Regions from separate parts of the Azospira sp. MPR-LB4 genome, predicted to be linked through region 2. Evidence: riboswitches for the same ligand, from Rfam matches in the RefSeq annotation. Region 2 holds a riboswitch; the other holds the start of a gene.
The links. A riboswitch is a leader RNA that binds a small molecule or an ion and turns the genes downstream of it on or off. The one in region 2 is predicted to bind glycine.

Region 1 (7,653 bases), 920 kb from region 2:
TTGATCTCGATGAGCATGGCGGCCATCACCAGATAGTCGGCCGCCAGCTCCATGTTCTGGGAGCGCATGGCTTCCACGTACTCCAGGTACTGGAGCGTCAGGGGCGCCATGGGAATGTCGAGCACATTCACGTTGGCCTTGCGGATCAGGTAGAGCAGCAAGTCCAGGGGGCCTTCGAAGGCATCCAGCATCACCGCCATGGCGTCGGGCGGGATGTACAGGTCCAGGGGCAGCTGCTCCAGGGGCTGGCCGTAGATGCGGGCCAGGGCCTCCTGGGCCGGCGCCGCCTGGGGGGCCGGAATGTCGTCGAGGACCGGAGTATCGCTCATGTCAGGCGTAGTTCAGGCCCATGGCGGCGCGCACATCGGTCATGGTTTCCTGGGCCAGGCGGCGGGCCTTGGCGCAACCGTCGTTGACGATCTCCCGCACCAGGGCCGGATTGTCCAGATAGACCTGGGCCCGCTCCCGCATGGGCGCCTGTTCCTTGAGGATGCCGTCGATCACCGGCTGCTTGCATTCGATGCAGCCGATGCCGGCGGAAGTGCAGCCCTGGCGCACCCACTCCTTGGTGGCCCCGTCGGAATAGACCTGGTGCAGCTGCCACACCGGGCACTTGTCCGGATTGCCGGCGTCGGTGCGGCGCACCCGGGCCGGATCGGTGGGCATGCGCTTGACCTTCTGGGTGACGGAGGCTTCATCCTCCCGCAGGGTGATGGTGTTGCCGTAGGACTTGGACATCTTCTGACCGTCCAGGCCGGGCATGCGCGAAGCCTCGGTAAGCAGGGCATCGGGCTCCACCAGGATCATCTTGCCGGTGCCTTCCAGATGGCCCAGCAGGCGCTCCCGATCCACCAGGGACAGGCTCTGGGCCTCGTTCACCAGGCGCTTGCCCTCCTCCACCGCGGCAGCATCGCCGTCCTGCTGGAAGCGGGTGCGCAGCTCGTTGAAACGCTTGCCCACCTTGCCGCCCAGCTTCTTCACCGCTTCCAGGGCCTTCTCCTCGAAGCCGGGCTCCCGGCCGTAGAGATGGTTGAAGCGGCGGGCGATTTCCCGGGAAAACTCCAGGTGGGGAATCTGGTCCTCGCCCACGGGCACCCGGTTGGCGCGATACACCAGGATGTCGGCAGACATCAGCAGGGGATAGCCGAGGAAACCGTAGGTGGTGAGGTCCTTGTGGGAGAGCTTTTCGATCTGGTCCTTGTAGGTCGGCACCCGCTCCAGCCAGCCCAGGGGCGTCATCATGGACATCAGCAGGTGCAGTTCGGCGTGCTCGGGCACCCGGGACTGGATAAAGATGGTGGCCTGATTGGGGTCCACGCCGGCGGCCAGCCAGTCGATCACCATGTCCCAGGCGGCCTTCTCGATGATGTCCGGCTGGTCGTAGCTGGTAGTCAGGGCATGCCAGTCGGCCACGAAAAACAGGCAGGGGTAGTCGTGCTGGAGCTTGACCCAGTTCTTCAGGACCCCGTGGTAGTGGCCAAGGTGCAGGCTGCCCGTGGGGCGCATGCCGGAAAGGACTCGTTCCGCGTACATGGTGATGTTTGTCTCAGGCTTGGAAATTGAAAATCAGGGCCAACAGGTAACGCATGATACCCATCAGCGGATAAAGGATGCTGGCCAGCACGCCGGAAAAGAGCAGCAGGATCAGGATCGGGAAACCCCAGGGTTCCACCCGGGAAAAGGCGACGGCCTGGCGGTAGGGCAAAAGGCTGACGGCGATGCGGCCGCCATCCAGGGGCGGAATGGGCAGCAGGTTGAGCAGCATCAGGCCGATATTCACATCCATGCCCAGGTCGGCCATACGCTCCAGGGGCAGGGTATAGGCATTCACCGGCAGCAGCTGGGCCAGCTTGAGCATGCAACCCCAGCCGATGGCCATGGCCAGGTTGGCCAGGGGGCCGGCGGCGGCCACCCACAGCATGTCCTGCTTGGGACGGCGCAGGCGGCCGAAATCCACGGGCACCGGTTTGGCATAGCCGAACAGCAGGCTACCGCCGGAGAAGAGCAGGATCAGCACCGGAATCAGGATGGTGCCTACCGGATCGATGTGGCGCAGGGGATTGAGGCTGATGCGCCCCGCCGCATAGGCCGTCAGGTCACCGAAGTGGCGCGCCACATAACCATGGGCGGCCTCGTGCAGGGTGATGGCGAAGATCACCGGCAGGGCTGCAATGGCAAGAGTCTGGATCAGTTGGTCCATGGCGCGTCAGCGTAATAAAGGGGGGATTCTACCAAAGGGACCGACCCGGCTCCGGTCGGCCGTGCTGGTCAGAGACCGAAGGGGGCCAGCGCTCCGCGGCCGGCCCGCACCAGTTCCGGTGCCCCGCTGGTGAGGTCGATGACGGTGGTGGGCTCGGTGCCGCAATGGCCGCCATCCAGGATCAGCTCCAGCTGGTCGTCGAGACGGTCCTGGATCTCCCAGCCTTCGGTGAGAGGCGCTTCATCCCCGGGCAGCTGCAGGGTGGCGGTGAGCAGGGGCTCGCCGAACTCCTCCAGCAGGGCCAGGGCGCCCAGATGGTCGGGCACCCGCAGACCGATGGTCTTGCGCTTGGGGTGCATCACCCGTCGCGGCAGTTCCTTGGTGCCTTCCAGGATGAACACGTAACTGCCCGGCGTGACCGTTTTGAGCAGGCGGTACTGGGCATTGTCCACCCGGGCAAAGTGGGCGATCTGGGACAGGTCGCGGCACATCAGGGTCATGTGGTGCCGGTCATCGACGCCGCGGATGGCCCGCAGCCGATCCAGGGCCTCCTTGTCGCCCAGATGGCAGGCCAGGGAATAGCAGGAGTCAGTGGGAAAGGCGATCAGCCCCCCCTCCCGCAGGACCTGGGCGGCCTTGGCCAGCATGCGGGGCTGGGGATTATCGGGATGGAGGGAAAGATATTCGGCCATGGCGTGGATGATCAGACGAAACGGGAGCAGATGGGCGTGAGGCCGTCCGGCAGGGGCGAGAGGCGCCCCAGATCGGTATAGCTCTCCTCCGGCCCGTGGAAGTCGGAGCCGCGGGAGGCGAGAAAGCCGTAATGGCGGGCCAGGCGGGCGAAATGATGGATCTGGTCGGGGCTGTGGCTGCCGGTCACCACCTCGATGCCCTCCCCGCCCGCATCCTTGAACTGGCCCAGAAAACGGCGCAAGGCCGCATTGGAAATCTTGTAGCGCCCCGGATGGGCCACCACGGCCAAACCGCCGGCGGCACGAATCCAGCTGACCGCGTCCTCCAGGGAAGCCCAGCGATGCTCCACGTAGCCGGGCTTGCCCGGGGTGAGGTAGTTGTCGAAGACGTTGTGCACGTCCTTGCACAGGCCGATCTGCACCAGATAGCGGGCGAAATGGGCGCGGGAAATCAGGTTGGGGTTTTCCGCATAGGCCATGGCGCCCTCGAAGGCGCCGCGGATGGCAATGGCCTCCAGGGCCTCGGCCATGCGCCTAGCCCGTTCCACCCGGCCGCTGCGGATGCCGGCCAGCCCTTCGTTCAGAACCGGATTGGCGGCATCGAAGCCCAGGCCCACCACGTGGATGGAGAGGCCTTCCCATTCGATGGAAACTTCCACGCCATTGACCAGGCCCATGCCCATTTCCTCCGCCGCGGCCCGGGCTGCGGGCAGGCCGGCCAGATCGTCATGGTCGGTCAGGGCCAGCAATTGCACCCCGTTGCCGGCGGCGCGGCGCGCCACTTCGGCCGCCGGCAGCAGGCCGTCGGAAGCGGTGGAGTGGCAGTGGAAATCCCAGTTCAGGTCAGACATCGGCAGGTCGCGACAAAGGCGCCCCAAGACAGCAGGAAAGCGCGGAATCATAGCACAGGGGCCGCGCCGCCCCTTGGCCTCAGGCCGTGATGAAGGACTCCAGCAGCGCTGCCACCGCCTCGGGCGCATCGTGATGCAGCATGTGGCCGGCATCGGCCACCACGGCTTCCCGGGCCGAGGCAAAACAGCCCAGGCGTTCCCGATAGTCGCCCTCGTCTATATGAAAGCGTTTGAGGAAAGAGGTTTCCGCTCCCCGCACCCACAGGGTGGGCGCCTGGACCCGGCGCCAGCAGGCCTTGGCTTCCTCAAGCCGGTAGAGCAGCGGACTGGCGGCCTTGTGCCAGGGATCGCCGGCCCACTTCACACTCCCGTCATCGTCGACACGCCCCAGATGGGTGGCCAGGAACTCGGCCCGAGCAGGTGTCAGGCGCGGGTTGTCCCGGCGCAGGCGGGATGCCAGGGCGGTCCGGTCGGCGTAGGCATGGAGTGAGGGCGGCGCAGCCAGTTGATCCAGCCAGGCCGACAAGCGTTCCGGCGCCTGGGCCGGGACCATGTCATTGATACCGAAACCTTCCAGGGAGACCAGGTGACTGATCCGCTGGGGCCGCAATCCGGCGTACAGGCAGGCCACGTTGCCGCCCATGCTGTGCCCCACCAGGGGCACGGCCTGCCGGGGGAACAGGCTGTCCAGCATGGCATCCAGATCACCCAGGTAATCGGCGAACCAGTAGGGCCCCCGATTTTCCTGGCTGTCGCCGAAGCCCCTCCAGTCCGGTGCCAGCACGGACCACTCCCGACTCAGGGCATCCACCACGAACTGGAAGGAGGCGGCAACGTCCATCCAGCCGTGCAGCAACACCAGGGGCGGCGCCTCGGCAGGCCCCCAGCGGCGCAGGGCCTGGCGACGGCCGCGCAGGGAGAAATATTCGACTCGGCTCGGTTTCATGGCAGGCAAATGAAAAGGGCCGGCACAGGCCGGCCCCGGGTGTGGTGGCGCAGGACTCAGTCGTCGTGCATCTGGGACTGCAGGTAATTGGGCAGGGTCACCTTGGCGATCAGCTCCAGCTGGGTTTCCAGCCAGTCCACATGCTCTTCCTCGCTTTCCAGGATGTCTTCCAGCAGATCCCGGGTGACGTAGTCGGCCACGCCTTCACAGTAGGCAATGGCTTCGCGCAGCAGGGGGATGGCGGCCAGTTCCAGCTTCAGGTCGCACTCCAGCATTTCCTTGGTGTTCTCGCCGATGAACAGCTTGTTCAGCTGCTGCAGGTTGGGCAGGCCTTCGAGGAAGAGAATGCGCTCGATCACCTTGTCGGCATGCTTCATCTCGTCGATGGACTCGTGGTACTCGTGTTCGTTGAGCTTCTTCAGGCCCCAGTTCTTGTACATGCGGGCATGCAGGAAGTACTGGTTGATGGCGGTCAGCTCGTTGGCCAGAATCTTGTTGAGGTACTGAATGACTTTTTTATCGCCCTTCATGGCTGGCTCCTGATTCGTTGGGGAATGGATGCCGGTAGATTAGCACAAGGCACAAAAAAGAAGCCCCCGCGCCGATGTGACGCGAGGGCAAGGGGAAAAAGCGGAACGGACTGCCCGACCGAACCGCAACCCGAGGTTCAACAATGCTTGGCGTTAGCGCATTTGCCGCAGCCCCGGCACTGGCCCAGTTCGTCGCGCAACTGCTGGCGCACTTCCCGGGCGCATTTGCCGCAGCAGGTGCCCACCCCCAGCTCGTCGCGCAGGTCGGCAAGCGTGGAGGCGCCCATGGCTACGGACGCTGAGATCTGGCGATCAGTAACGGCGTGGCAGACACAGACATACATGGCGGGTGCTCCTGAACAGATGGATGGCTAACAAACTAATGAGAATTATTATCACGAACCCATCCAAATGCAAGTGCTTCTCAACAAATATTTATCAACCCATGTAGCAAGCCAACTCCCGGCCCTCCCGGAGGCCCTTGCCGGGCATCCGGGCGACGGCCTGAAATCTAGCATTGGCGCGGTCTGGGAAAACGCCGCTGGCAGCGCCGCCCGGGCTTGTTGTCATGCCCCCTGCCTTTGGGTATAGTCCGCCGCGCAAACGGGAGAGCGCGGCCCGGCTTCCACGGGCTGCCGCCGAAGGCGCAATCCACCATTCGCTAGCCCCGAAATCGCTCAGGCAAAAAGGACCGTTTGCGGCAGAACATCTCTGGAGAGCGGCCCCCGGTCCGGGCGGCCCACCGAAGGGGGCAACGGCCGCTGTTTCTCCATCCTCCGGGTGGAACGAACGGGGACCGCAACACTCTCAGGTTGCAGGACAGAGGGGGCGAGCCGGAAACCAGACCTGTCTGGAATTTTCCGGCTCGCCCCTTTTTCGTTTTCAGAATCGGCTTTCACAGCCCCGCCCAAGGAACTGAAATGACGAAGCAAACCGTCCTCAACAAGGCCCACCGCGCCCTCAATGCCCGCATGGTGGATTTCGGCGGCTGGGACATGCCGGTGAACTACGGCTCCCAGATCGAGGAGCACCATGCCGTGCGCAACGACTGCGGCATGTTCGACGTCTCTCACATGTGCGCCGTGGATGTCACCGGTGCCGACGCCAAGGCCTTCCTCCTGCGCCTCATCGCCAACAACGTGGACAAGCTGAAAGTCCCGGGCAAGGCCCTCTACAGCGCCATGCTCAACGAGGCAGGCGGCGTGGTGGACGATCTCATCGTCTATTACCTCACCGACACCCACTACCGGGTGGTCATCAACGCCGGCACCGCCGACAAGGACCTGGCCTGGATGGATCAGCTCCTGGGTCAGTGGCAGCTGGACGTCTCCGTCATTCCCCTGCGCGAAGGTCCCAAGGCCGTAGCCATGATCGCCGTGCAAGGCCCCCAGGCCAAGGCCAAGGTGTGGCAGGTGCTGCCCGAGGTGAAGGCCGCCACGAAAAACCTGGCCCCCTTCTTCGGCACCCAGATCGGCCAGTTCTTCATTGCCACCACCGGCTACACCGGCGAGGACGGCTTCGAGATCGCCCTCCCCGCTGCCAAGGCCGAGGACTTCTGGAATGCCCTGATCGCCGCCGGCGTGCGCCCCTGCGGCCTGGGCGCCCGGGACACCCTGCGCCTGGAGGCCGGCATGAACCTCTACGGCCAGGATATGGACGAAACCGTCTCCCCCCTGGACGCCGGCCTGGCCTGGACCGTGGACCTCAAGTCCGAGCGGGACTTCGTCGGCAAATCCGCCCTCCTCGCCAACGGCCAGAAGGCCCAGTTCCTCGGCCTCAAGCTGCTGGACAAGGGCGTGTTGCGGGCCCACCAGAAGGTGGTGACGAGCCAGGGCGAGGGTGAAATCACCAGCGGCACCTTCTCCCCCACCCTGGAACAATCCATCGCCCTGGCCCGCCTGCCCCTGGGCGTCGCCATTGGCGACACCGTGCAGGTGGATATCCGCGGCAAGCTGCTCAACGCCCAGGTGGTCAAACCCGTTTTCGCCCGTCACGGCAAGGCCGTGGCCTGATTTATCCCGATTTCAGCAATCAGAATTCACATTCAACTTAAGGAGAGTTCCATGTCCAACGTTCCCGCCGATCTGAAGTACACCAAGAGCCACGAATGGGTTCGCCTCGAAGCCGACGGCAGCGTCACCGTGGGCATCACCGACCACGCCCAGGAAGCCCTGGGCGACCTGGTCTTCATCGAGCTGCCGGAAGTGGGCAAGACCCTGGCCGCCGGCCAGGAAGCCGCCGTGGTGGAATCCGTGAAGGCCGCCGCCGACGTGTACGCCCCCATCGCCGGCAGCGTCACCGCCGTCAACGAGGCCGTGGTGGATGCCCCCGAGACCCTCAACCAGGACGCCTACGCCGCCTGGCTGTTCAAGCTGCAGCCGGCCAACGCCGGCGACCTGGGCGCCCTGCTCGATGCCGCCGCCTACGGTGCCGT
Region 2 (7,653 bases):
CGACGACAAGGCGACCCTGAAGAACCTGGAGCGGGACCTGAAGGCCACCGTTTTCGGCCAGGATGCGGCCATCGACGCCCTGGCCAAGGCCATCAAGATGGCCCGTTCCGGCCTCGGCGCCCCGGGCAAGCCCATCGGCGCCTTCCTCTTCTCCGGCCCCACCGGCGTCGGCAAGACGGAAGTGGCCAAGCAGCTCGCCTACTTCCTCGGCGTGGACCTGACCCGCTTCGACATGTCCGAGTACATGGAACGGCATGCCGTTTCCCGCCTCATCGGCGCGCCTCCCGGCTATGTGGGTTTCGACCAGGGCGGCCTGCTGACCGAAGCCGTCACCAAGAAGCCCTACTGCGTGCTGCTGCTGGACGAAATCGAGAAGGCCCATCCGGACATCTACAACATCCTGCTGCAGGTGATGGACCACGGCACCCTGACCGACAACAACGGGCGCAAGGCTGATTTCCGCAACGTGGTCATCATCATGACCACCAACGCCGGCGCCGCCGAGTTGCAGAAGCCGTCGGTGGGCTTCACTTCCAGCAAGGAAGTGGGCGACGAAATGGTGGAGATCAAGCGCCTGTTCACGCCGGAGTTCCGCAACCGGCTGGACGCCACCATTTCCTTCAAGCCCCTGGACCACGACATCATCCTGCGGGTGGTGGACAAGTTCCTCATGCAGCTGGAAGAGCAGTTGCACGAAAAGAAGGTGGAAGCCGTATTCACCGACGCCCTCAAGGACATGCTGGCGGAGCGGGGCTTCGACCCGCTCATGGGTGCCCGGCCCATGGCCCGCCTGATCCAGGACACCATCCGCGCCGCCCTGGCCGACGAACTGCTGTTCGGCCGCCTGGCCCACGGCGGCAAGGTCACCGTGGATGTGGACAAGGAGGGCAAGGTGAAGCTCGAATTCGCCAAGGAGGCGGAAGCAGTAGCCTGAGCCTGAGAACGGCAACCCGACCCAAAAGGCTGCGCCTCTTCCGGCGCAGCCTTTTTTTTGCCTAGAATCCGGAACCGCCAACCACCACCAGAAAATCAGGAGACCCCATGAGCTTCACCACCCCGGACCTGTGCGATGCCAACGAAGCCGCCATCGGCCACACCCTGCGCGTCGTCACCCCCATGTTCAAGGCCTACGGCGGCCGTGCCCGCTTTTGCGGCCGCATCCACACCCTGAAGATTTTCGAGGACAACTCCCTGGTGCGCGAAGCCCTGGGCCAACCCGGCCAGGGCAAGGTACTGGTGGTGGATGGCGGCGGCTCCCTGCGCTGCGCCCTGGTGGGCGACCAGCTGGCCGTGCTGGCCCAGAAGAACGGCTGGGAAGGCATCGTCGTGTATGGCTGCATCCGGGATTCGGCCGAGATCAACCGTACCGACCTGGGGGTGCGCGCCCTGGACACCCACCCCCAGAAAAGCATCAAGAAGGGCGTCGGCGACCAGAACATCGACGTCACCTTCGGCGGCGTCACCTTTAAGCCGGAGGAATGGATCTACGTGGATGAAGACGGCGTCATCGTCTCCGCCACGCCCCTGCTGTAAGCGACACCGCCCTGCCGGGGCCGTCCGCCGGGACGGCCCCGCCCGCCCTCGTCCCCTCGCCCTCTTCCATCCCGCCTGCGCGGCCCGCGGGCACCCGCCGTTTTCCCTACGGCGGCCGGCCATTCCCACGACCAGACAATGCCCACGGGTTTTCCCCTATTCCATTGAACAGGAAAGCCAGAGTCATCCCGCACTGCCCACCCAATTCATTTCACTGCCGCGAATATCGTTTCATATAGCGGAATGCGATTTGCAACACCATAAAAACACAGGAAAAAATATTGTCTTGTGTCTTATATAAGACATGTGTTGCTGTGCAAAATCGGCGCTATACTTTTTCCCATCGGAGCACAGGAAACGTCACCCCGACACTGGCCTCCGAATCTTCCGCCAACGCTATTTATAGAGGAACCGAACATGAGCACTCGCGAACAGCAAATCGCCGCCCTGGAAAAAGACTGGGCTGAGAACCCCCGTTGGAAGGGCGTCAAGCGTGGTTATTCCGCTGCTGACGTGGTTCGTCTGCGCGGCTCCCTGCAGCCCGAGTACACCTTCGCCCAGCGCGGTGCCAAGGTCCTCTGGGAAAAGGTCAACGGCGGCGCCAAGAAGGGCTACGTGAATGCTTTCGGCGCCATCACCGCCGGTCAAGCCATGCAACAGGCCAAGGCCGGCCTGGAAGCCGTGTATCTGTCCGGCTGGCAGGTTGCTGCCGACGGCAACACCTCTGAAACCATGTACCCGGACCAGTCCCTGTATGCCTACGACTCCGTCCCCACCATGGTTCGCCGCATCAACAACACCTTCAAGCGTGCTGACGAAATCCAGTGGTCCCGCGGCATCAACCCCGGCGACAAGGAATTCATCGACTACTTCCTGCCCATCGTGGCCGACGCTGAAGCCGGTTTCGGCGGCGTGCTGAACGCCTTCGAACTGATGAAGAACATGATCGCCGCCGGCGCCGCCGGTGTGCACTTCGAAGACCAGCTGGCTGCCGCCAAGAAGTGTGGCCACATGGGTGGCAAGGTGCTGGTGCCGACCCGCGAAGCCGTGGAAAAGCTGATCTCCGCCCGTTTCGCCGCTGACGTCATGGGCGTGCCGACCCTGATCCTGGCCCGTACCGATGCCGAAGCTGCCAACCTGATCACCTCCGACTACGACGCCAACGACAAGCCCTTCCTCACCGGCGAACGTACCCAGGAAGGCTTCTTCCGCGTCAAGAACGGTCTGGAACAGTCCATCTCCCGCGGCGTTGCCTACGCTCCCTACGCCGATCTGGTGTGGTGCGAAACCGGCGTGCCCGACATCGGCTTCGCCCGTGAATTCGCCCAGGCCGTGCATGCTGCCTGCCCCGGCAAGCTGCTGTCCTACAACTGCTCCCCGTCCTTCAACTGGAAGAAGAACCTCAACGACAGCCAGATCGCTTCCTTCCAGGAAGAACTGTCCGCCTTGGGCTACAAGTACCAGTTCATCACCCTGGCCGGCATCCACGTCAATTGGTACAACACCTTCAAGTTCGCCAAGGCCTACGCCGGCGGCGAAGGCATGAAGCACTACGTGGAAATGGTGCAGGAGCCCGAATTCGCCGCCCGCGAAGACGGCTACACCTTCGTTTCCCACCAGCAGGAAGTGGGCACCGGCTACTTCGACGACGTGACCACCGTGATCCAGGGCGGCTCCTCCTCCGTCAAGGCCCTGACCGGTTCCACCGAAGAAGAACAGTTCCACTAAGCAACACCCGCGGGCATCCCGGCCAGGGTCGGGATGCCCGGCAGCAGATCAGTCTGCTGCCATCAGGAATCCGAATTGCATCATCCCTTATCCTCTTGCTTGGGGAACAGGCCGACACCCACAAGGTGTCGGCTTTTTTTATGTGCCGTCACAAAAAGGCCCATGACAGAAGCGGGCCTGCAGGCAAGAATGGCGGCTCCTTCCGCCTTCGCCCCCAGGCCATGAACGCCGCCAGCCTCGCCCGACTGCTCCTGCTCGCCGCCATCTGGGGCGCCTCCTTCCTCTTCCTGCGCCTCACCGTGCCCGCCTTCGGCACCGTGTGGACGGTGGAAGTGCGGGTCATCCTGGCCGCCGCCAGCCTCACCCTGTTCGCCTGGTGGAGCGGCGAGGCCCTGCAGTGGCGCCGGCACTGGCGCCAGTACCTGATCATCGGCCTGTGCAACTCGGCCCTGCCCTTCCTGCTCTTTGCCTATGCCGCCCAGAGCCTGGGGGCCGGCCTGCTCTCCATCCTCAATTCCACCTCGCCCCTCTTCGCCGTCATTATCGGCGCCCTGTGGCTGCGCCAGCCCATCCGCGCCGTAACCGTGGCCGGCCTGCTGCTGGGCCTGGGGGGTGTGGCCGTGCTGGCCTGGGACGGGCTGCAGAGCAGCGGCAGTCCCGACGCCTGGCTGCCCATGCTGGCCGCCGCCCTGGCCCCTTCCGCCTACGCCTTCGCCAGCGTGTACAGCCGCCACCACGGCCAGGGCATCACGCCCCTGGCCACCACCCAGGGCAGCATGATCTGCGCCGCCCTGCTGGTGCTGCCCCTGGCCGCGCCCCAGGGCCTGCCGGCGGCGGCCACTCCCACCGCCTGGGGCGCCCTGCTGGGCCTGGCGGTGTTGTGCACGGCCTGGGCCTACCAGCTCTATTTCCGGCTGGTGCACGAAGTGGGGCCCCTGGGCGCCCTCTCGGTGACCTTCCTCATTCCGGTATTCGGCGTGCTGTGGGGGGTGTTGCTGCTGGGAGAAAGGCTGGGCGGCCACCTGCTGCTGGGCGGCTCCCTGGTGCTGTTGGGCACGGCCCTGGCCAACGGCCTGCTGAAGTGGCCGCGGCTGGCCCGCCCGGCCTAGATCAGCGGCTAGCGCGACGCGCCACGACGCCGGCCAGGGCCAGGATTTCCTCGCCTTCGTCGGCAGAAAAGCCTTGCGGCAGGGCCGGCCGGCCGTCACCGGCCAGGGCGGCGGCGACGGAACGGCCCAGGATGGCGCCGTCCGGCAGGATGGGACCGAAGAAGCGCAGTTCGCCGCCCCGGATCACCGCCAGGGTGGGAAAGGTTTCCACGTCCAGGCTGGGCAGGGCGTCCGCCGCATCCTCGATGTCGATCCAGGCCCAGGCGCCCTCATGGCCCGCCGCGGCGGCCGCCGTGGCGGCCTCGAAGCCCCGGCAGACGCCGCACCAGGCGGCGCAGAGCACCAGCACCACCGGCGCTGCCGGCGCCGCAGCGGCAGCGGCAGCAACAGCGACAGCGTCGGGCCATTGCAGGTCGGCAAAGCGCAACAGGGAAACGGGGGACTGGGACATGGTGGCAAAGGCCGCCGCAGCGGCCGCGAAGTGGGCGGGAAAGGCGGCCATTGTGCGCCAATCCCGCCGCCCGGGGGAATGGGTGGCACGGGAAAAGGTGGGGGAACCGGGCGCCGGATCACGGATAGCAGGCCCTGCCGCCCGGCATTGCCAAGGCGGCCCCGGGCGCGGATAATCCGCCCTCCCGCAGGAGAGAGGGGCCCATGCCGCAACCGGCGCCGGGCCTCCGCCGAAGGCGCAAGCTCCCATAATCGCTCAGGCACCAGGAACTGCGGGTTTCGTATTTGCCGTCTGGAGAGCGGCCGGCCGCAACGCGGCGCGGCCCACCGAAGGGGCTAAGCCGGCGCCGTGGGGCGCAGGCCGAAACTCTCAGGTACAAGGACAGGGGGAGAGGCGCATCCGGCAAGGGTCTTCAGCATGGCCTGCCGCCGGACCTTATCTGTAAAGGCGCTTCCGTCATGCCCTGCCACGCCCCAATACCGGCGCACCTGCCGGCCTATTCCCTTTGCTTTGTCGCATCCTGCCTGCCTCTGCGGGGAGGTGTTCCGTGCTGATCACCATCTACCTCATCGCCATCACCGCCGAGGCCATGTCCGGCGCCCTGGCCGCCGGCCGGCGCAACATGGACATCTTCGGCGTCGCCTTCATCGCCTTCGTCACCGCCCTGGGCGGCGGCACCATCCGCGACATGGTGCTGGGCCACTTCCCCATCGGCTGGACCCAGCATCCACCCTACATCTACCTGGTCATTTCCGCCGGCCTGGTGACCACTCTCTTCGCCCGCTTCATGCACCACCTGAAGACCGTCTTCCTGGTGCTGGACGCCCTGGGCCTCATCGCCTTTTCCCTGATCGGCTGCGAAGTGGCCCTGGGCATGGGCTACGCCCCGGTGGTGGTGATCATGGCCGGCATGATCACCGGCATCTTCGGCGGCATCCTGCGGGACGTGCTGTGCAACCAGGTGCCGGTGGTGTTCCGCCAGGAGCTGTACGCCAGCGTCTCCCTGGCCGTGTGCAGCCTCTACCTGGTGCTGCGGGACCTGGGCCTGGGCACGGAGGCCAACACCCTGATCAGCTTCGGCCTGGGCCTGGCCCTGCGCCTCTGCGCCATCTGGCGCGGCTGGAAGCTGCCCACCTTCTCCTACCGCCAGCGCTGGGACTGATGCCGGCCCGGCCCCGGGAAATCCCCGGGGCCCGCCGATTCATTCTTTTGATGGCCGGAAACCGGCCCCGGGCCGCCGGGTCCATCCCTCATCGCCGGGCTTGACCCACCACAACAACGATGAGGAGACCCACCATGCCCCACCGCAGCATTGCCCACATCATCAGCCAGCAGACCCCGGTCACCGCGACCGCCGACCTTACCGTGCGGGAGGCCTGCCAGCGCATGGCCGCCGCCAGGGTCGGCGCCCTGCTGGTGGTGGAACACGGCTTTCTCACCGGCATCTTCACCGAGCGGGACGCCCTCAACCGGGTCCTGGCCCCGGGGCTGGACCCGGAGCACACCCTGCTGTCCGAGGTGATGACCGCCAATCCCCGCGCCGTGCCGCCGGAAAAGCCCCTCTCCTACGCCCTGCACCTGATGCACATCGGCGGCTACCGCCACATGCCGGTGGTGCAGGCTGGGCGCCCCCTGGGCATGGTCTCGGTACGGGACGCCCTGGGGGCGGAAATCTGCGATTTCGAGCGGGACCTGGAATCCCTGGAAAAGATCGCCACCGCCCTGTAGGCCCCGCCTGCCCCGGACTACCGGGCAGGCGCCGGCGCCTCAGGCCGGCGTCTGCCAGTAGCCCGGGTTGCCGTAGGTGTTCTTGAGGAAGTCGATGAACAGCCGCACCCGCAACGGCAGATGGCGGCGCTGGGGAAAGACGGCATAGATGCCCACCGGCGGCGCCGCCCATTCGTCCAGCAGGGACACCAGCCGGCCCGCCGCCAGATCCTCCCCCACCTCCCACACCGAACGCCAGGCCAGGCCGTAGCCGGCCAGGGCCCATTCGTGCAGCACGGCGCCGTCGTTGCACTCCAGGGTGCCCGCCACCTTCAGCACCAGGCTTTCCCCCTCCTTTTCCGGATGGCGGAAGGTCCAGCCCCGCTGCTGGCCGAGGGACAGGCAGTTGTGCCCGGCCAGATCCTCCAGGGCCCGGGGCGTGCCGTGCCGCGCCAGGTAGGCGGGGCTGGCCACCACCACCCGCCGCATGTCCCCCAGCTTCAGGCTCACCAGGCTGGAATCGCTCAGTTCGCCGATGCGCACCGAGAGGTCGATGGCCTCGTTCACCAGATCCACCAGGCGGTCCGTCAGGTCCAGGTTCACGGTCACTTCCGGATTGCCGGAAAGGAAGTCGGCCACCAGGGGCGCCACGTGCTTGCGCCCGAAACCGGCCGGGGCCGAGACCTTGAGGTGGCCGCTGGCCTTGACCCCGCCCAGGCTGACCGAGGCTTCGGCATTGGCCAGGTCATTGAGGATGCGCTGGCAATCCTCCAGGAAAGCGCTGCCCTCGAAGGTGAGGGACAGCTTGCGCGTGGTGCGCACCATCAGCTTCACCCCCAGGCGAGCCTCCAGGGCGTCCAGGCGGCGGCCGATGATGGCCGGGGTCACCCCTTCCTGGGCCGCGGCGGCGGAGAGGCTGCCCTTGGCGGCCACGTTCACGAAGGCATTGATCTGCTTGAAGGCATCCATGGCATTACATACTTAAAGTAAAAGATCATTCGCTGCAATCCTAGCTTATCTTTTACCTCGAGCAACAATAAACTGCGATGCGTAGGCTGATCCATAATCTCCGGATCGACCCGCAAACCCCAAGTCCGACAGAGAAAAAATGACCGCCCCCTGCCC

Region 1: it holds a riboswitch for glycine, as region 2 does, so the genes downstream of both, gcvT (glycine cleavage system aminomethyltransferase GcvT) here and AC3QLZ_RS06755 (trimeric intracellular cation channel family protein) in region 2, are expected to answer to the same signal.

Annotation. Positions count from the first base shown of each region.
Region 1 covers NZ_CM179521.1:560,404-568,056, forward strand. Annotated here, with positions in the region: gene AC3QLZ_RS02650 (segregation and condensation protein A) at 1-329, opposite strand, end outside; gene AC3QLZ_RS02655 (tryptophan--tRNA ligase) at 331-1,533, opposite strand; gene AC3QLZ_RS02660 (site-2 protease family protein) at 1,547-2,200, opposite strand; gene AC3QLZ_RS02665 (L-threonylcarbamoyladenylate synthase) at 2,269-2,892, opposite strand; gene AC3QLZ_RS02670 (3',5'-nucleoside bisphosphate phosphatase) at 2,904-3,743, opposite strand; gene AC3QLZ_RS02675 (alpha/beta fold hydrolase) at 3,823-4,689, opposite strand; gene bfr (bacterioferritin) at 4,746-5,219, opposite strand; gene AC3QLZ_RS02685 (bacterioferritin-associated ferredoxin) at 5,357-5,506, opposite strand; glycine riboswitch at 5,814-5,923, shown strand; gene gcvT (glycine cleavage system aminomethyltransferase GcvT) at 6,140-7,231, shown strand; gene gcvH (glycine cleavage system protein GcvH) at 7,283-7,653, shown strand, end outside.
Region 2 covers NZ_CM179521.1:1,477,023-1,484,675, forward strand. Annotated here, with positions in the region: gene clpA (ATP-dependent Clp protease ATP-binding subunit ClpA) at 1-934, shown strand, start outside; gene rraA (ribonuclease E activity regulator RraA) at 1,042-1,533, shown strand; gene aceA (isocitrate lyase) at 1,951-3,261, shown strand; gene AC3QLZ_RS06745 (DMT family transporter) at 3,483-4,370, shown strand; gene AC3QLZ_RS06750 (thioredoxin domain-containing protein) at 4,372-4,872, opposite strand; glycine riboswitch at 4,999-5,103, shown strand; gene AC3QLZ_RS06755 (trimeric intracellular cation channel family protein) at 5,369-5,983, shown strand; gene AC3QLZ_RS06760 (CBS domain-containing protein) at 6,118-6,549, shown strand; gene AC3QLZ_RS06765 (LysR family transcriptional regulator) at 6,589-7,497, opposite strand; gene AC3QLZ_RS06770 (haloacid dehalogenase type II) at 7,637-7,653, shown strand, end outside.